3 regions of the Streptomyces sp. WMMC940 genome follow, and region 2 is predicted to be linked to each of the others. Evidence: riboswitches for the same ligand, from Rfam matches in the RefSeq annotation. Region 2 holds a riboswitch; each other region holds the start of a gene.

Region 1 (6,163 bases), 1.6 Mb from region 2:
TGAAGAAGATGCGCGGCTATCTCGCCGACCTGATCCACCGCAAGCGCGAAGCCCCCGGCGACGACCTCATCTCGGGTCTCATCAAGGCGTCGGACCACGGGGAGCACCTCACCGAGAACGAGGCCGCCGCGATGGCCTTCATCCTGCTCTTCGCCGGGTTCGAGACCACGGTGAACCTCATCGGGAACGGCACGTACGCGCTGCTGCGGAATCCGGGGCAGCGGCAGCGGCTCCAGGACTCGCTGGCCGCCGGCGAGAACGGTCTGCTGGCCACCGGGGTCGAGGAACTGCTGCGCTACGACGGGCCGGTCGAACTCGCCACCTGGCGGTTCGCGACCGAGCCGCTGACGCTCGGCGGACGGGACATCGCCGCCGGCGACCCCGTCCTCGTCGTGCTCGCCGCAGCGGACCGCGACCCCGAGCGGTTCGCGGAGCCCGACACCCTCGATCTCGGCCGCCGGGACAACCAGCACCTCGGGTACGGGCACGGCATCCACTACTGCCTGGGCGCGCCCCTCGCGCGGCTGGAGGGGCAGACCGCGCTCGCGACCCTCCTCACCCGGCTGCCCGACTTGCGACTTGCGGTCGATCCGTCGGAATTGCGGTGGCGTGGGGGACTCATCATGCGCGGATTGCGCACTCTGCCCGTTGAATTCACCCGGCGCTGAATCTGACGACCAGTCAGTAATGTGACTTTCACGTGATCTCCGCTGCATCGACTTGTGACTGACGTCGGAGTGCGGCTACGTTCACCCCGACTCCGGGTCATCGAGGTTTCAATCGCCTCGAGAAACCCTGGAGTTTTCTGTAGTCACACGGAAGGCACACCGCATGCTGTCCGGGAACGGCCGACACCGCCGACCTCGTCAGGCCCCCGCCCTCATTGTCGCGGCAGGGGTGACCGGATCGGCCATCGCCATCCCGCTGCTGGGTGCGGGTTCCGCGTCCGCCGCCGACACCGCCACCTGGAACCGCGTCGCGGACTGCGAGAGCGGTGGTGACTGGAGTGCCAACCTCGGCAACGGTTACTACGGCGGCCTCCAGATGTCCCAGGAGACCTGGGAGGCCTACGGCGGCACCGCCTACGCGCCGCGCGCCGACCTCGCCAGCTCCTCCGAGCAGATCTCCGTCGCCGAGATGGTGCTCGCCGCCCAGGGCGCTACCGCCTGGCAGAGCTGTGGAGTGATCACGGGCCTGGGCGGCGGTGGCTCCGAGTCCGCCGGCACTCCGTCGGCCGACCCGCTGGGCGACCTCGTGAAGGGGCCCTCGTTCGGCGACGGGGCGGATTCCGTGCCCGAGCCGGACGCCGGGGCCTCCTCGCCGGACGGGTCCCAGCCGGGCGCGGGCGAGTCCTCGTCCGAGCCGTCCGGGCCGCCCGAGCCGTCCGAGCAGTCCGAGCAGTCCGAGCAGTCCTCCTCGCCGGCCGGCTCCTCGGAGTCCGCCGGATCCGCCGAGGGCTCCGGTGGGGGCGCGGAGGCGTCCGGTGAAGCCGGGGCGGAGGCGGGCGCCGGCAAGCACCGGGGCACCCCGGCCGCCGAAGGGGATGAGTCGGGTAATTCGGGCGATGAGCGTGAATCGGGGCGCCATGCCTCACGAGGTGACGGATCGGCACGGAGCGACGCCGCCACGGGAGACGAGTACGTCGTTCGCACCGGAGACAACCTCTCGTCGATCGCCGACGCGAACCAGGTGCCCGGCGGCTGGCCCGCCCTCTACGAGGCGAACCAGGATGTCGTCGGCTCTGACGCGGACCTCATCCTGCCTGGCCAGAGCCTCGATCTCGGCCTGGGCGAAGGCGAGTTGAAGGAGTAGTTCGGGTACTTATGTCCGGTTCTGTGCGAGTGAGACAAGAGTCTCTTCCGGTCAACTGGCGCCGCTAGGCGGTCAACTCCGGTCATCACGGCTCTCACCTGCGAAAACGGACATGTTGCCCCGTCAGTTTTGGGCGATTTCTCCCCGATGTTCGTCTTTGAACATCGGGGAGACGTGTGTTTACGGTCTGAACTGCTCGCAACGCGGGCCCCGTCGACCGCACGCCGAATCCTGCCGGCGGCCGCCGGGAACAGTCGTCGCGCAAGCGCCGAAGGCAGGAGCGGGGGACCCAAGGTAAGTGCCGGACAGGCCCGATGAGGGCTGCCCGGCTAGGGGTGGAGCCGTGCGCTCGTCGCACGGCCGGGCACCACATCGGCCCGAACCCGACAGCTCACCTCGCAGGCGTCGGTGAGGAGAACTTCGATGCTGCTTTCCGGCAAGGGCAAGCACCGTCGCCCGACGGTCTTCCAGCGGTCCACCCGTGTCGCCACGCTCGCCGGTGTCGCCGGTGCCGCCATAGCCGCACCGCTGATGGCCTCGGGCACCGCGTCCGCCGCCACCGCCTCCGAGTGGGACGCCGTCGCCCAGTGCGAGTCCGGCGGCAACTGGTCGATCAACACCGGCAACGGCTACTACGGCGGGCTGCAGTTCTCGGCCTCCACCTGGGCCGCCTACGGGGGCACCGCGTTCGCCTCCACCGCCGACAAGGCAAGCAAGGCGCAGCAGATCCAGATAGCCGAGAAGGTCCTGGCGGGCCAGGGCAAGGGTGCCTGGCCGAACTGCGGCACCGGACTGTCGAACGCCTCGTACGACGGCGCCGCCCCGGCCGCCCCCAAGGTCGCCGAGCCCGCCGCCCCGAAGCGAGCCGAGGCCCCGACCAGCCGCTCCGAGCGCGCCGCCGCCCCGGTCAGGAAGGGCGACGGCGAGTACACGGTCAAGGCCGGCGACACCCTCAGCAGGATCGCCGAGGCCGAGAAGGTCAAGGGCGGCTGGAAGAAGCTGTTCGAGTTGAACAAGGACATCGTCGAGGACGCGAACGTCATCCACCCCGGCCAGAAGCTCCACCTGAGCTGACGACCGGCCCCGGGGACCCACTGCGGTCCCCGGGGCGGCCGCCGTCCGGTGGGCCCGGCGGACCACCCGACGGCACACCACCGTCCCCCGGCCCCGGCCCGGTGCGGCATCCCCCGTACCCCCCGCAGTCCGGCGGGCACGGGAGGTGCCCCCGGGCCGGGGCCTTTGTCCGTTCCGACCGCTTTTTCGTCCCACGGGGCGGGCATCTGCCGGCCGATGCCTCCCAGGCGGTTAGGCTCTTGCCGCAAGGCCAAAGCGACCCTGCACCGACACGGCTCCGCTTGTGTCACCTCACGCGTCACATCCCAGAAGGAGATGCTCGTGCCGTCCATCGACGTCGTCGTAGCCCGGGAAATCCTGGACTCCCGAGGCAACCCCACGGTCGAGGTCGAGGTCGGCCTCGACGACGGCAGCACCGGGCGTGCTGCCGTTCCGTCCGGTGCGTCCACCGGCGCCTTCGAGGCCCTCGAGCTCCGCGACGGCGACCAGAACCGCTACCTGGGCAAGGGTGTCGAGAAGGCCGTCCTCGCCGTCATCGAGCAGATCGGCCCCGAGCTCGTCGGCTACGACGCCACCGAGCAGCGCCTGATCGACCAGGCGATGTTCGACCTCGACGCCACCCCGGACAAGTCCTCCCTCGGCGCCAACGCGATCCTCGGCGTCTCCCTCGCCGTCGCGCACGCCGCCTCCGAGGCGTCCGACCTGCCGCTGTTCCGCTACCTCGGCGGCCCGAACGCGCACCTGCTGCCCGTTCCGATGATGAACATCCTGAACGGCGGCTCGCACGCCGACTCCAACGTGGACATCCAGGAGTTCATGATCGCGCCCATCGGCGCGGAGTCCTTCTCCGAGGCACTGCGCTGGGGCACCGAGGTGTACCACACCCTGAAGAAGGTCCTGAAGGAGAAGGGACTCTCCACCGGACTCGGCGACGAGGGCGGTTTCGCCCCGAACCTGGGCTCCAACCGCGAGGCCCTCGACCTCATCCTCGAGGCGATCAAGAAGGCCGGCTACACGCCGGGCAAGGACATCGCGCTCGCGCTCGACGTCGCCGCCTCCGAGTTCTACAAGGACGGCGCCTACGAGTTCGAGGGCAAGTCCCGCTCGGCCGCCGAGATGACCGAGTACTACGAGGAGCTCGTCTCCGTCTACCCGCTGGTCTCGATCGAGGACCCGCTGTTCGAGGACGACTGGGACGGCTGGAAGACGATCACCGAGAAGCTCGGCGCCAAGGTCCAGCTGGTCGGCGACGACCTGTTCGTGACCAACCCCGAGCGCCTCGCCCGCGGCATCGACGAGGCCGCCGCCAACGCCCTCCTGGTCAAGGTCAACCAGATCGGCTCGCTGACCGAGACCCTCGACGCGGTCGAGCTGGCCCAGCGCAGCGGCTTCAAGTGCATGATGTCCCACCGCTCCGGCGAGACCGAGGACGTCACCATCGCCGACCTGGCCGTCGCCACCAACTGCGGTCAGATCAAGACCGGTGCCCCGGCCCGTTCCGAGCGCGTCGCCAAGTACAACCAGCTCCTGCGCATCGAGGAGATCCTCGACGACGCCGCGGTGTACGCCGGCCGCAGCGCGTTCCCGCGCTTCAAGGGCTGATTCCGTACGGACCCGCCGGGCGGCTAGCCCGGCGGGGGCCGGAGGTTGCGTACGTCCCCGCACACGGTCCCGTACCGTGTGCGGGGACGTACGCACGTGAAGGGGAAGGCGCACTGATGGCCCGGGACCGGTTCTCCACCGCGACCAGGCTGCGGCTGCTCGGTGAGCAGACCGCCGCCCGCGTCTACCGTTCGCAGTCCCGCCGGCAGGCCCGGCGCTCCCGGCTCACCGGCCGGGCCGCCTTCCTCGCACTCGTCGTATGCTCGATGATCGTCGCGCTCGCCTATCCGATGCGGGCGTACGTGTCGCAGCAGAACGAGATCGCCGAGCAGCAGCGGCTCGCCGCCGCGGCCCGCGAGCGCGTGGAGCGGCTGCGCGACGAGAAGGCCCGCCTCCAGGACGACGCGTACGTCATGCGGCTGGCCCGTGAGCACCTGCACATGGTCCGGCCCGGCGAGACCGGGTACATCGTGGTCGACCCGCGGGCGGCCCGTGAGCCCCGTGCCGAGGAGGCCGGTGTCGGCCGTCCCTGGTACTCGAACGTCTGGGACGGCGTCGACCGCGCCGACGCGCGACGCTAGCCAAGACACGGAACCGACGAAGAGACATACACATCCCATGGACACGCCCCCGCCGAGCACCGCGCCCACCCCGCCCACCGCGGAGGACATCGCCGCCTTCAAGGAGCAGCTCGGCCGCCCGCCGCGCGGTCTGCGGGCCATCGCCCACCGCTGCCCCTGCGGCCGGCCCGACGTGGTCGAGACGGCGCCGCGGCTGGAGGACGGCACGCCCTTCCCCACGCTGTACTACCTGACCTGCCCGCGGGCGGCCTCGGCCATCGGCACGCTCGAGGCGAACGGCGTCATGAAGGAGATGACCGAGCGGCTGCAGACCGATCCCGATCTGGCGGCGGCGTACCGGGCGGCGCACGAGGACTACGTCCGGCGCCGGGACGAGATCGAGGAGCTGGAGAACTTTCCCAGCGCCGGCGGCATGCCGGACCGGGTGAAGTGCCTCCACGTCCTGGTCGCCCACTCGCTCGCGGCCGGCCCCGGGGTGAACCCCCTGGGTGACGAGGCCATCGCGTTGCTCCCGGAGTGGTGGGCCAAGGGCCCGTGCGTGACCGCGGGAGCGGGGGGCTGCGCGAGCGCGGGTACGGAGGACGGAGCATGACCCGCGTCGCCGCCGTCGACTGCGGCACGAACTCGATCCGTCTGCTCATCGCCGACGTGGACGCCTCGACCGGTGAACTGACCGAGCTGGACCGGCGGATGACCATTGTCCGGCTCGGCCAGGGCGTCGACCGCACCGGTCGGCTGGCCCCCGAGGCCCTGGCGCGCACCTTCGCGGCCTGCCGGGAGTACGCGGGGATCATCAAGGAGCACGGGGTGGAGAGGGTCCGCTTCGTGGCGACCTCCGCCTCCCGGGACGCGGAGAACCGCGACGAGTTCGTGAACGGCGTGGTCGGCATCCTCGGTGTCGAGCCCGAGGTGATCAGCGGTGACCAGGAGGCCGAGTTCTCCTTCACCGGTGCCACCAAGGAACTCCCGGGCCACGAGGAACGGCTGGTCGTGGACATCGGCGGCGGATCGACCGAGTTCGTCATCGGCCGCGGCCACGTCGAGGCCGCCCGCTCGGTGGACATCGGTTGCGTCCGGCTGACCGAGCGTCACGT
Region 2 (6,163 bases):
GCATCGAGGAACGCGTCAGGTAGAGGCGCTCGCGGGCACGGGTGATCCCCACGTACGCCAGACGGCGCTCCTCCTCCAGCTCCTTGGTCTGGCCGAGCGCCCGCATGTGCGGGAAGACGCCGTCCTCCATGCCGGTGAGGAACACGACGGGAAACTCCAGGCCCTTCGCCGTGTGCAGGGTCATCAGCGTGATGACGCCGCTGCCCTCCTCGTCCTCGTCGGGGATCTGGTCGGAGTCGGCGACGAGCGCGACCTGCTCCAGGAACTCGGCGAGCGTGCCCGTTCCCTCCTCGGCGCCGCGCTCCTGCTCGAACTCCAGGGCCACCGCCGCGAGTTCCTGGAGGTTCTCGATACGGGTCTCGTCCTGGGGATCGGTGGACGCCTGCAGCTCGGCGAGATAGCCGGTCCGCTCCAGCACGGCCTCCAGCACGACCGCGGGGCCGGCACCCGAGTCGACGATCGTGCGCAGCTCCTCCATGAGCGTGTTGAAGCGCTTCACGGCGTTGGCTGAGCGGGCGGCCATGCCGTACGCCTCGTCGACGCGGCGCAGCGCCTGCGGGAACGTGATCCTCTCCCGCAGGGCGAGCGCGTCGACCATCGCCTCGGCGCGCTCGCCGATGCCTCGCTTCGGGACGTTCAGGATCCGCCGCAGCGGCACATTGTCCTCGGGGTTGGCGAGGACCCGGAGATACGCCAGGACGTCCCGGACCTCCTTGCGCTCGTAGAAGCGCACACCGCCGACGACCTTGTACGGCAGGCCGACGCGGATGAAGATCTCCTCGAAGACACGGGACTGGGCGTTGGTCCGGTAGAAGACCGCCACGTCGCCGGCCCTGGCCTCGCCCGCGTCCGTCAGCCGGTCGATCTCGTCGGCGACGAACTGGGCCTCGTCGTGCTCGGTGTCCGCGACGTAGCCGGTGATCTGCGCTCCGGCGCCCGCGTTCGTCCACAGGTTCTTGGGACGGCGGCTCTCGTTGCGCTCGATCACGGCGTTGGCCGCGGAGAGGATCGTCTGGGACGACCGGTAGTTCTGCTCGAGCAGGATCGTGGTCGCGTCCGGGTAGTCCTCCTCGAACTGGAGGATGTTGCGGATCGTGGCGCCGCGGAACGCGTAGATCGACTGGTCGGCGTCGCCCACCACGCACAGCTCGGCGGGGCCGAGGTCGTCGTAGCCCGTGCCGACCAGCTCGCGCACGAGCGTGTACTGGGCGTGGTTGGTGTCCTGGTACTCGTCGACCAGGACATGACGGAACCGGCGCCGGTAGTGCTCGGCGACGTCCGGGAACGCCTGGAGCAGATGGACCGTGGTCATGATGATGTCGTCGAAGTCCAGCGCGTTGGCCTCGCGCAGGCGGGCCTGGTACATCCGGTACGCCTCGGCCAGTGTCTTCTCGAAACCTCCCCCGGAGCCGTCGGCCTGGGTGGTACCCCCACCTGCCCGGTCGGCGTAGGTCTCCTCGTCGATCAGCTCGTTCTTCAGGTTCGAGATCTTGGCGCTGAACGACTTCGGCGGGTACCGCTTCGGGTCGAGGTCCAGATCGCGGCAGACCAGTGCCATCAGCCGCTTGGAGTCGGCGGCGTCGTAGATCGAGAAGGACGACGTGAAGCCGAGCCTCTTGCTCTCCCGGCGCAGTATGCGGACGCAAGCGCTGTGGAAGGTGGAGACCCACATGGCTCCGGCGCGCGGGCCGACGAGCTGCTCGACGCGCTCCTTCATCTCCCCCGCGGCCTTGTTGGTGAAGGTGATGGCCAGTATCTGGCCGGGGTGGACGTCACGGGTCGCCAGCAGATGGGCGATCCGGTGGGTCAGCACCCGGGTCTTGCCGGAGCCGGCGCCGGCGACGATGAGCAGCGGCGACCCCGTGTGGACGACGGCGGCGCGCTGCTGCTCGTTCAGCCCGTCGAGCAGGGCCGCCGGGTCGATGACGGGGCGCGGGGCGCCGTTGCGGTAGTGGGCGTCCCCGGACGGAGGCACGTCGAACCTGCCCTCGAAGAGGTCGTGCGGGACCTCGTCCGCGGGCGGGTGCTCGTCGTCCTCCGGTGGCGGGGGGTCCTCCGGGGCCGGGGTGCGCTGGAGGTCCGCCAGGAAACTGTCGTCAAAGAGGCTGCTCATCGCTCTCCGAGTCTAGGCGGCCCCACCGACAGCCCGCCGCCGCCTTCGCGGGAATCACGATCGGACACCTCCAGTCATGACATGGACACACAGCGCCAAGGTCACGAAAATGTATCGGGCATATCGACCACTCTCCTTCACAGCAGCGCCACACTTTGGCTAGCGTGCTCGCCCAGGCGGCCCGTACCCCCTTCGACGAACCACGTCGGCCGGGCAGCCGCGCCGAATCCGTGCCCCTCACCGAGGAGTTCGGAACCGGGGACCCACTCAAAAAGCACAACTGGGGTGAATCGGGCCTGGTTTCATCTGGCCCGTAGGGCAAACCTTCCGTTCCGTCCGAACCCGACAGCTAACCCGGTAGGCGTTCCACGGAAGGAGATGCCGGCCTTGGCGTCGCACCGCAAGCCGCGCAGCCGCACACGTACGAACACACCTGCCGTCGGGATCACGACGGCCGCCATAGCGGGGGTCTCGCTCCTCTCGGCCCAGAATGCGACAGCCGACCCGAAGCCCAGCATCGAGGAAGTCCAGAAGAAGGTGGACGACCTCTACCGCCAGGCGGGTTCGTCGACCCAGGAGTACAACAAGGCGAAGGAGTCCGCCGAGCAGCAGCGCCGCAAGGTGGACCGTGCGCTCGACGAGGCCGCCGAGCGCACGGAGGCGCTCAACGAGTCCCGGCGCGCCCTCGGCAGTTACGCGGCCGCCCAGTACCGCACCGGCGCCGTCACCCCGACCGCCGCACTGCTCTTCGCCGACAACCCGCAGTCCTACGCCGACCAGACACAACTGATGGACCGGCTGACCGAACAGCAGCGCGGCGCCATCGCCGACTACGAGACCCACCGGGCCGAGGCCGCGAAGCAGCGCGCGCAGGCCACCAGGAGCCTGGAGACGCTCACGGACTCGCAGGAGTCGCTGCGTGCCAGGAAGCAGGCCGTCCAGAGGAAGCTCGCCGAGGCGCGGGAACTGCTGTCGCGGCTGACCGCCGAGGAACGGGCGCGGCTCGCCGAGCTCGAGCGCAAGAAGGAGGAGGAGGCCCGCCGGAAGGCCGAGGCGAGGGCCGAGGCGGAAGCCGAGGCCGAGCGGCAGCTCCGGGAGCGTGAGCGGCAGGAGCGGGAACAGACCGGCACCGGCACGGACACCGGCTCGGCCACGGGGACGGCCTCCGGAACGACCGGCGGCACGTACGCGGCCAAGGCCGAGAAGGTGCTGTCCTTCGCACGCGCCCAAATCGGCAAGCCGTACGTCTGGGGCGCGACCGGCCCGAGCTCGTACGACTGCTCCGGGCTCACCCAGGCCGCCTGGCGCGCGGCGGGCGTCGACCTGCCCCGGACCACCTGGGACCAGGTGAAGGCCGGACAGAGCGTGGCGACGGCCGATCTGCTCCCGGGTGACCTGGTCTTCTTCTACGACGACATCAGCCACGTCGGTGTCTACATCGGCGACGGAAAGATGATCCACGCCCCCAAGCCGGGCGCGAACGTCCGCGAGGAGTCGATCTACTACATGCCGATCCACGGCAGCATCCGGCCCGCGTAGCGTTCACGTGGGCCGGAGACCCGCGACCGCCGACCCCCGGGTCGCGGAGTCACGCACTCGCTCACTCGCGCCGCGGCGCCCTTCGGAAGAGGGGGTTCGCGGCGCGAGCCGTGCAGGGCTCCGGGCCCGCTCAGGTCCACAGGGTCGCGATGAAGACGTTCGCCAGGGTCAGGCCCCCGACCGCCCCGAACACCCCCTTGTCCACGGTCTCCTCGTCCCGCTTGACGTAGACGAGCGCCAGGATCACCACGAGCACGGCGAGCTTGATGCCGATCTTGAGGTTGTTCACGGGCTGGTCGTCCGCCTGGTTCAGTCCCACCAGTGCCACGCCCGTCACCAGCATGGTCAGCGCGCCGTGCAGCATCCCCGGAGTGAAGTGCGCCGCCCCCGCCCCCATCGCCTTCATCTGGGTGAGGAAACCGCCGAGCAGCGCCGCGATACCGATGATGTGAAGGGCGACGAAGACATTGATGAGTACGTCCATGGCACCGGAGCCTAGCCGGGCGGTCCCAAAGCGAACCCGGGCGGTCCTTCTCATGCCAATTCCGTTCATGGCGCCACTTCGTGGTGACCGAGAGCTCTAGCGTCCTCACCCAGGTGGCCGGCTCCACCACCGTCCGTACCCGGGCGGCCGCCGGCCGCCCCCGCCGGAAGAGCCGGTGGCGGGCCGCTCCCCCTGTGCGGTCCGCCGCCGGTCCCCGTGACGGCGGGCCCCTACGGAAGGACGGGCCCTCGTGGCAGCGCACCGCAAGCCCAGGCAGCGCACGCATTCCGGCACCGCCGCACGCCTCTCCGCCACTCTCGCGCTCGCCGGTGCGGCCACCGCCACCGCCTTCGAGGGCGCCGCGCACGCCGAGCCGGTGCCCACTGCGGAGGAGGTCCGGGCCGCGGCCGACCGGCTGTACCAGGAGGCGGAGGCCGAGACCGAGAAGTACAACGGGGCGAAGGAGAAGGCCGATACGGCGCGGAGGGAGGCCGGGGAGCTCCGCGACGAGGCCGCCCGACGCATGGAGCGCCTGAACGCCTCCCGCGACGCGCTGGGTTCCTTCGCGACGGCGCAGTACCGGGCGGGCGGCCTCGATCCCGCCCTGCGGCTCGTCCTCGACTCCGACCCGGCGCGGTACCTCGCGGGTGCCGAGCTGACCGAGCGGGTCGGTGACCGCCAGGCCGCGGCCCTCGCGGCGTTGCAACGGCAGACGAGGGAGCTCGAGCAGGTGCGCGCCGAGGCCGGTGAGCGGCTGGCCGAGCTCGAGGAGCAGCGGGCACGCGTGGCCCACCACCGCGCGGTGGTGCGGAAGAAGCTGGCCGCGGCCGAGGCCCTGCTGGCGCGGCTCACCGCCGAGCAGCGCGCCGCCCACGCCGGCCGGGACGGCACCGCCGCGGGCCGTGCGGACCGCGGCACGGTCCGCACCGGACCCGCTGTCGCCGCCCCCAACCCCCGTGCCGCACAGGCCGTCGCCTACGCCTACGGGGCGCTCGGCAAGCCCTACGTCTGGGGCGCGACGGGACCGTCCGCCTTCGACTGCTCGGGGCTGACCCAGGCCGCCTGGCGCTCCGCCGGGGTCGCGCTGCCGCGCACCACGTACACCCAGATCGACGCGGGGCAGCGGGTGCCGAGATCCCGGCTCGCGCCGGGGGACCTGGTGTTCTTCTACTCCGGCATCTCGCACGTGGGGCTCTACATCGGTGGGGGCCGGATGATCCACGCCCCTCGTCCGGGAGCGCCGGTACGGATCGCGCCCATCGACCAGATGCCCTATGCGGGAGCGACGCGGATCTCCTGATCGTGGTGCCCCATGGGGTGCCGGGCGGGTCTCGCCCTGCGTCCGGACGGGAGGCGCCCGGCGGGCTCATGGCAAGGGGCCCGCCCCGCCCGATCCCTGCCGGCCGTCGACCGGCCGTCGGCGGCCGGCCGCCGACGGCGTCGTTCCTCGCTCGTAGCCGACCTGGCGGGTCAGCCAGAAGAAGACGTCGGGGACCTGCCGCCGCCACTCACCCGTGTCGTGCGCGCCGCCGATCTCGACCACCTCGACCGTCGTCGGGTGCAGGGCGGCGGAACGCAGTGCGAGGCCCGACTCGAAGCCGTCGCCGCGTGCGCCGGAGACGAAAAGGGCGGTGCGCGGCGGCGTCGCCGCGGACCGCAGGATGGCGAGCGGGTCGTTGGCGCGGCGCAGTTCCCCGTCCCGGCCCGCGAGCGAGGCCTTCTCGGCTGCGGGGTCGTTGTAGCCGGACAGGCTCACCCCGGCGCGGTAGCGGTCGGGATGGGCGACGGCGAGCTTCGCCGCACAGTGCCCGCCCGCCGAGTAGCCGGCCACGGCCCAGCCCTCCGAACGTTGCATGGCACGGAAGTTGTCCATCACCATCCTCGGGACGTCGACGCTCAGCCAGCTGTCGGCGTTGATCCGGCCCGGGATGTTCGCGCAGCCCGTGTCGACCCGGCCGAGCAGGGTCGTGCGCGGGGCGACGAGGATGAACGGGGCGATCCCGCCGCTCTCCATCAACGGCCGCAGC
Region 3 (6,163 bases), 1.1 Mb from region 2:
CAACAGCGCGGTGAGCCCCGGACTCCCGCACGCCTGGGCCAAGGTCTCGTGGAACCAGGCGCCGAGCGAGCGCAGATCCTCGCCCTGACCGCGCCGGGCCCGGTCCTGACCGAGTCTGACCAGCCCGCGCAACACCTTGAGGTGCGCCTCGGTGCGCCGCTGGGCGGCCCGGGCGGCACCGAGGGGCTCCAGCAGCAGCCGGATCTCCAGCAGGTCGGCGGCCTCCTGCTCGGTGGGCTCGGCCACGCACGCTCCGGCGTGCCGGCGGGTGACGACGAAACCCTCCGACTCCAGGGTCCGCAGCGCCTCCCGGACCGGGACGCGTGAGACGCCGTAGCGTCGCGCCAGCTGTTCCTCGGTGAGGCGACTGCCGCGCTCGAACACACCGGAGACGATGTCGTCGCGGATCGCCGTGCATACCGAGCGCGCGGGAATGCGCATACCGAACCTCCGCTTTAATCGCCGCGAAACCCCGTCGAGCGACGTCTGTTTCGGTGACTCTATGGCAGGTGGCCGGAATTTCCGAAGACCCATGGTAATCCATGGATATCTTTTGGCCTGAATACGCCGAGGCCCCCGCTCGGAGAGCAGGGGCCTCGGGCGGAAGGGTCTGTGCGTCAGACGCGGACGCCGTGCGAGCGGAGGTACGAGACCGGGTCGATGTCCGAACCGTAGTCCTCACCGGTGCGGGCCTCGAAGTGGAGGTGCGGACCGGAGGAGTTCCCGGTCGACCCGGAGAGGCCGATCTGCTGGCCCGGGGCGACCTGCTGGCCGACCGAGACGCTGATCGAGGACAGGTGGCCGTACTGCGTGTACGTGCCGTCGTGCATGCGCAGGACGACGTTGTTGCCGTAGGCGCCGCCCCAGCCCGCCTCCACGACGGTGCCCATGCCGACGGCGACGACCTCGGTGCCGGAGGCGGCATGGAAGTCGACGCCGGTGTGGCTGCCGGAGGACCACTGGGCGCCCCCGGCGTGGTAGTCGGTGCTCACATAGGAGCCGGCGACCGGGAGCGTGTACGTCATCAGCCGCTTGCGCTCGGCCTCGCGGGCGGCACGCTCCGCGGCGTCACGAGCGGCCTTCACCCGGAGCTCGGCCTTGCGCTTGGCCTCTGCCTCGGCCTTCTCCTGGGCCGCGACCAGGGCGGCCTCCTGCTGCTGGGCCTCCGCCTGCGCGTCGATCTGCTCGGCGAGCGAGTCGGCGGCGACGGCCTGGGTCAGGCCGGTGTCCTCGACGGGGGCGGAGACCTCGGCATCGGCCGCGAAGGCCGGGGAGGCGAGGGTACCGACGACGCCGGTGGTGGCGATGGCCGCGACGGAGGCGACGCCCGCGCTCTTGCGCGACAGGCGGCTCGGACCACGGTGCTTCCCGGTGGCACGGGTGAACGCCATCAAGTGGCTGATCCTTTCCTTCCTTCTCGCCTACCGGGTTAGCTGACGGGTTCGGAGCAGGAAGGTCTCCTACGGGCCCCTCCGCGCGGCGGCGAAGGCACCCGATTCACCCCAGGGGACATATGGGTCCCCGGCTCCCCAGGCTCGCGCCGGACGGGGACTCGGCGATGGCTGCCCGATGCCGCGGGTGCGGCGCGTGCAACTGGCGGACAGCGCAGAAGACGCTAAGCCGATCTTCGCTCAATCACCAAACAGACACGGATATTTGTAGTGCACGCCACAGGGCAGACACCACTCCTCCCCATCAAACCGGACATAGGGGAGGGTCGTTCCGGGTACGCGAAAGGGCCCCGTCGGCGCGAAACCGACGGGGCCCTTTCGTGCGCGCCGGAGGCGCCGGCGGTCAATCAGCCCGTGACAACGGTCACTTCACCGATTCCGAGCGCCCGGACGGGCTCCTCGATCTCGGAGGCGTCCCCCACGAGGACCGTGACGAGCCGGTCCACGGGGAAGGCGTTGACGACCGCGGCGGTCGCCTCCACCGTGCCGGTCCCGGCCAGCCGCGCGTACAACTGGGCCTGGTAGTCGTCCGGGAGACCCTGCTCGACCTGGTCGGCCAGCGTGCCCGCCACGGAGGCGGCCGTCTCGTACTTCAGCGGCGCCACGCCCACCAGGTTCTGCACGGCGACATCGCGCTCCGCGTCGGTCAGGCCCTCCGCGGCGAGGGTGCGGAGCACCTTGAAGAGGTCGTCGAGCGCGGGACCGGTGTGCGGGGTGTCGACCGAGCCGCTGATGGCGAGCATCGAGGCGCCGGAGACCCCGCCAGGCGACGCCGGGATGTCCGAGCGCAGCACCTGACCGAAGGCCCGCACGCCGTAGGTGTAGCCCTTCTCCTCGCGCAGCACGCGGTCCAGGCGCGAGGTGAGCGTGCCGCCGAGGCAGTACGTACCCAGGACCTGGGCGGGCCAGACCCGGTCGTGGCGGTCGGGGCCGATCCGGCCGATCAGCAGCTGGGTCTGCACGGCGCCGGGTCGGTCGACGATGACGACGCGGCCCGTGTCGTCGGCGGTGATCGGTGGCATCGGGCGGCTCTCGGCCGAGTCGCCCGTCCAGGCGCCGAGCGTGTCGGTCAGCACGGCGTCCAGGTCCACCCCTTCGAGGTCACCGACCACCACGGCCGTGGCCGTGGCCGGGCGGACGTGCGACTCGTAGAAGGCCCGGACCGCGGCGGAGTCGATGCGCTCGACGGTCTCCTCCGTGCCCTGCCGCGGCCGCGACATCCGGGAGGACGCCGGGAACAGCTGCCGGGAGAGCTCCTTCGCCGCCCGGCGTGCCGGGTTCGCCGTCTCATGGGGGATCTCGTCCAGCCGGTTGCGCACGAGCCGCTCGACCTCGCTGTCGGCGAACAGCGGGGCGCGCAGCGCCTCGGCGAGCAGGCCGAGGGCCTTCGGCAGCCGCGAGACCGGCACCTCCAGGGAGATCCGCACCCCCGGGTGGTCGGCGTGCGAGTCGAGCGTGGCGCCGCAGCGCTCCAGCTCGGCGGCGAACTCCTCGGCCGAGTGCTTGTCCGTGCCCTCCGACAGTGCGCGGGCCATGATCGTGGCGACGCCGTCCAGCCCCTCGGGCTCGGCGTCGAGCGGCGCGTCGAGGAAGATCTCCACGGCCACGACCTGCTGGCCGGGACGGTGGCAGCGCAGCACGGTCAGCCCGTTGCCGAGCGTGCCGCGCTCGGGCGCGGGAAAGGCCCAGGGCCTGGCCTCGCCGGGCCGAGGCTGCGGATGGAGGTCCATGGTCACGGCAGCGTCGGTCACTGGTCCGTCCCTTCTGCGTCGTTGTCCTCGGCGTTCCCGGCGTCGGCTCCCGCGACGGGCTCGTACACGAGCACGGCCCTGTTGTCCGGGCGCAGCCGGGCCTTGGCGACGGCCTGCACCTCGTCGGCGGTGACGTCGAGCACCCGCTTGACGGCGGTGAGCGCCAGCTGCGGGTCACCGAACAGCACGGCGTACCGGCACAGCTCGTCGGCGCGGCCGGCGACGGTGCCGAGGCGGTCCAGCCACTCGCGCTCGAGCTGGGCCTGGGCGCGCTCCATCTCCTCCGCCGTGGGCCCCTCGGCGGCGAAGCGGGCCAGCTCCTCGTCGACCGCCGCCTCGATGTCGGGGACCTCGACGCCCGCGGACGTCTTCACGTCCAGCCAGCCCAGCGAGGGGGCGCCGGCCAGGCGGAGCAGGCCGAAGCCGGCGGCGACGGCCGTGCGGTCGCGGCGGACCAGCCGGTTGTGCAGCCGGGACGACTCGCCGCCGCCGAGGACCGTCAGAGCCAGGTCGGCCGCGTCGGCCTCGCGGGTGCCGTCGTGCGGCAGGCGGTACGCGGCCATGAGCGCCCGGGCCGGAACCTCCTCCTCCACGACCTCGCGCAGCTGTTCGCCGATGACCTCCGGGAGCGAACCGTCGCGCGGCGGCTGCTTGCCGTCGTGCATGGGGATGGATCCGAAGTACTTCTCGATCCAGGAGAGCGTCTGCTCCGGGTCGATGTCTCCGACGACGGACAGCACCGCGTTGTTCGGCGCGTAGTAGGTGCGGAAGAAGTTCCGCGCGTCCTCCAGCGTCGCCGCGTCCAGGTCGGCCATCGAGCCGATCGGGGTGTGGTGGTAGGGGTGCCCCTCGGGGTAGGCGAGCGCGGTCAGCTTCTCGAACGCGGTGCCGTACGGAACGTTGTCGTAGCGCTGGCGACGCTCGTTCTTGACGACGTCCCGCTGGTTCTCCATGGACTCGTCGTCGAGGGCGGCCAGCAGGGAGCCCATGCGGTCGGCCTCCAGCCAGAGCGCGAGCTCCAGCTGGTGGGCGGGCATGGTCTCGAAGTAGTTGGTGCGCTCGAAGCTCGTGGTGCCGTTCAGCGAGCCGCCGGCCCCCTGCACCAGCTCGAAGTGGCCGTTGCCCGGCACCTGGGCGGAACCCTGGAACATGAGGTGCTCGAACAGGTGGGCCAGGCCGGTGCGGCCCTCGACCTCGTGGCGGGAGCCGACGTCGTACCAGAGGCACACCGCGGCGACCGGGGTCAGGCGGTCCTCCGAGAGCACCACGCGCAGGCCGTTGGCCAGGCGGTGCTCGGTCGCTGTCAGGCCTCCGGAGCCGGCCCGGGCTGTGGCCGTGTGACCCATGGGCATGTGGTCCCTTCGATCGCGTTGCAGGATGTCCTGCCACTGTATGCAAACCGTGCAGGTAAGCGGCGAAGTTCCCGCGGCTTCCACTCCCTGTTCCGGGTCGCGGTCCGCGTTGTCGGTGCGACGGTCCACAATGGTCGGCGTCAGATCCCGTTCATGGTTCATGTTGGTGAAGGAGCCGCAGCAGCGATGGCCCGCCGCAGCACGAAGACGCCGCCGCCCGACGACTTCGAGGAGAGGATCCTCGACATCGACGTCGTCGACGAGATGCAGGGCTCCTTCCTCGAGTACGCGTACTCGGTGATCTACTCCCGCGCCCTGCCCGACGCCCGCGACGGCATGAAGCCGGTGCACCGCCGGATCGTGTACCAGATGAACGAGATGGGGCTGCGCCCCGACCGGGGCTATGTGAAGTGCGCCCGTGTCGTCGGCGAGGTGATGGGAAAGCTCCACCCGCACGGTGACGCGTCGATCTACGACGCTCTGGTGCGCATGGCCCAGCCCTTCTCCATGCGACTGCCGCTGGTCGACGGCCACGGGAACTTCGGTTCGCTGGGCAATGACGACCCTCCGGCGGCGATGCGTTACACCGAGTGCCGGATGGCCGACGCGACGAGCCTGATGACCGAGTCCATCGACGAGGACACGGTCGACTTCGCGCCGAACTACGACGGCCAGGAGAAGGAACCCCTGGCGCTGCCCGCCGCGTACCCGAACCTGCTGGTGAACGGCGCCTCCGGGATCGCGGTCGGGATGGCGACGAACATGCCGCCCCACAACCTGGGCGAGGTCATCGCCGCCGCCCGTCATCTGATCAGGCACCCGGGCGCGGACCTGGAGACGCTGATGCGTCACGTGCCGGGTCCGGATCTGCCGACAGGCGGCCGGATCGTCGGTCTGTCCGGGATCAGGGACGGGTACGAGACCGGCCGCGGCACGTTCAAGATCCGTGCCACGGTCACGGTGGAGGACGTGACGGCGCGCCGCAAGGGACTCGTCGTCACCGAACTGCCGTTCAGCGTCGGCCCGGAGAAGGTGATCTCCAAGATCAAGGACCTGGTCGGCCAGAAGAAGCTGCAGGGCGTCGCCGACGTCAAGGACCTCACGGACCGCGAGCACGGGCTGCGCCTGGTCATCGAGATCAAGAACGGTTTCATCCCCGAGGCCGTCCTCGAGCAGCTGTACAAGCTGACGCCGATGGAGGAGTCCTTCGGCATCAACAACGTGGCGCTGGTCGACGGCCAGCCGCTGACCCTGGGCCTCAAGGAGCTGCTGGAGGTCTATCTCGACCACCGCTTCGACGTGGTGCGCCGCCGCAGCGAGTTCCGCCGCGGGAAGAAGAGGGACCGCCTGCACCTGGTCGAGGGCCTGCTCGTCGCGTTGGTCGACATCGACGAGGTCATCCGCCTCATCCGCTCCAGCGAGAACGCGGCGCAGGCCAAGGAACGGCTGATCGAGCGCTTCTCCCTCAGCGACGTCCAGACCCAGTACATCCTGGACACTCCGCTGCGCCGGCTCACCAGGTTCGACCGGATCGAGCTGGAGGCCGAGCGCGACAAGCTCAAGGCCGAGATCGCCGGACTGACGACGATCCTGGAGTCGGACGCGGAGC

The links. Region 2 has a riboswitch for cyclic di-AMP ahead of O7595_RS12710 (C40 family peptidase). Riboswitches for the same ligand answer to the same signal wherever they lie in the genome.
Region 1: another riboswitch for cyclic di-AMP. It lies ahead of O7595_RS19900 (transglycosylase family protein); the one in region 2 lies ahead of O7595_RS12710 (C40 family peptidase).
Region 3: another riboswitch for cyclic di-AMP. It lies ahead of O7595_RS07795 (M23 family metallopeptidase); the one in region 2 lies ahead of O7595_RS12710 (C40 family peptidase).

Annotation. Positions count from the first base shown of each region.
Region 1 covers NZ_JAPZBC010000001.1:4,517,523-4,523,685, forward strand. The annotation lists gene O7595_RS19890 (cytochrome P450 family protein) at 1-668, shown strand, start outside; gene O7595_RS19895 (transglycosylase family protein) at 832-1,812, shown strand; cyclic di-AMP (ydaO/yuaA leader) riboswitch at 2,069-2,232, shown strand; gene O7595_RS19900 (transglycosylase family protein) at 2,236-2,886, shown strand; gene eno (phosphopyruvate hydratase) at 3,208-4,488, shown strand; gene O7595_RS19910 (FtsB family cell division protein) at 4,605-5,069, shown strand; gene O7595_RS19915 (DUF501 domain-containing protein) at 5,107-5,661, shown strand; gene O7595_RS19920 (Ppx/GppA phosphatase family protein) at 5,658-6,163, shown strand, end outside.
Region 2 covers NZ_JAPZBC010000001.1:2,913,793-2,919,955, forward strand. The annotation lists gene pcrA (DNA helicase PcrA) at 1-2,113, opposite strand, end outside; cyclic di-AMP (ydaO/yuaA leader) riboswitch at 2,324-2,493, shown strand; gene O7595_RS12710 (C40 family peptidase) at 2,492-3,652, shown strand; gene O7595_RS12715 (hypothetical protein) at 3,783-4,136, opposite strand; gene O7595_RS12720 (C40 family peptidase) at 4,387-5,436, shown strand; gene O7595_RS12725 (alpha/beta hydrolase) at 5,503-6,163, opposite strand, start outside.
Region 3 covers NZ_JAPZBC010000001.1:1,774,766-1,780,928, forward strand. The annotation lists gene O7595_RS07790 (GntR family transcriptional regulator) at 1-441, opposite strand, end outside; gene O7595_RS07795 (M23 family metallopeptidase) at 618-1,391, opposite strand; cyclic di-AMP (ydaO/yuaA leader) riboswitch at 1,405-1,568, opposite strand; gene O7595_RS07800 (M16 family metallopeptidase) at 1,799-3,181, opposite strand; gene O7595_RS07805 (M16 family metallopeptidase) at 3,199-4,548, opposite strand; gene O7595_RS07810 (DNA gyrase/topoisomerase IV subunit A) at 4,741-6,163, shown strand, end outside.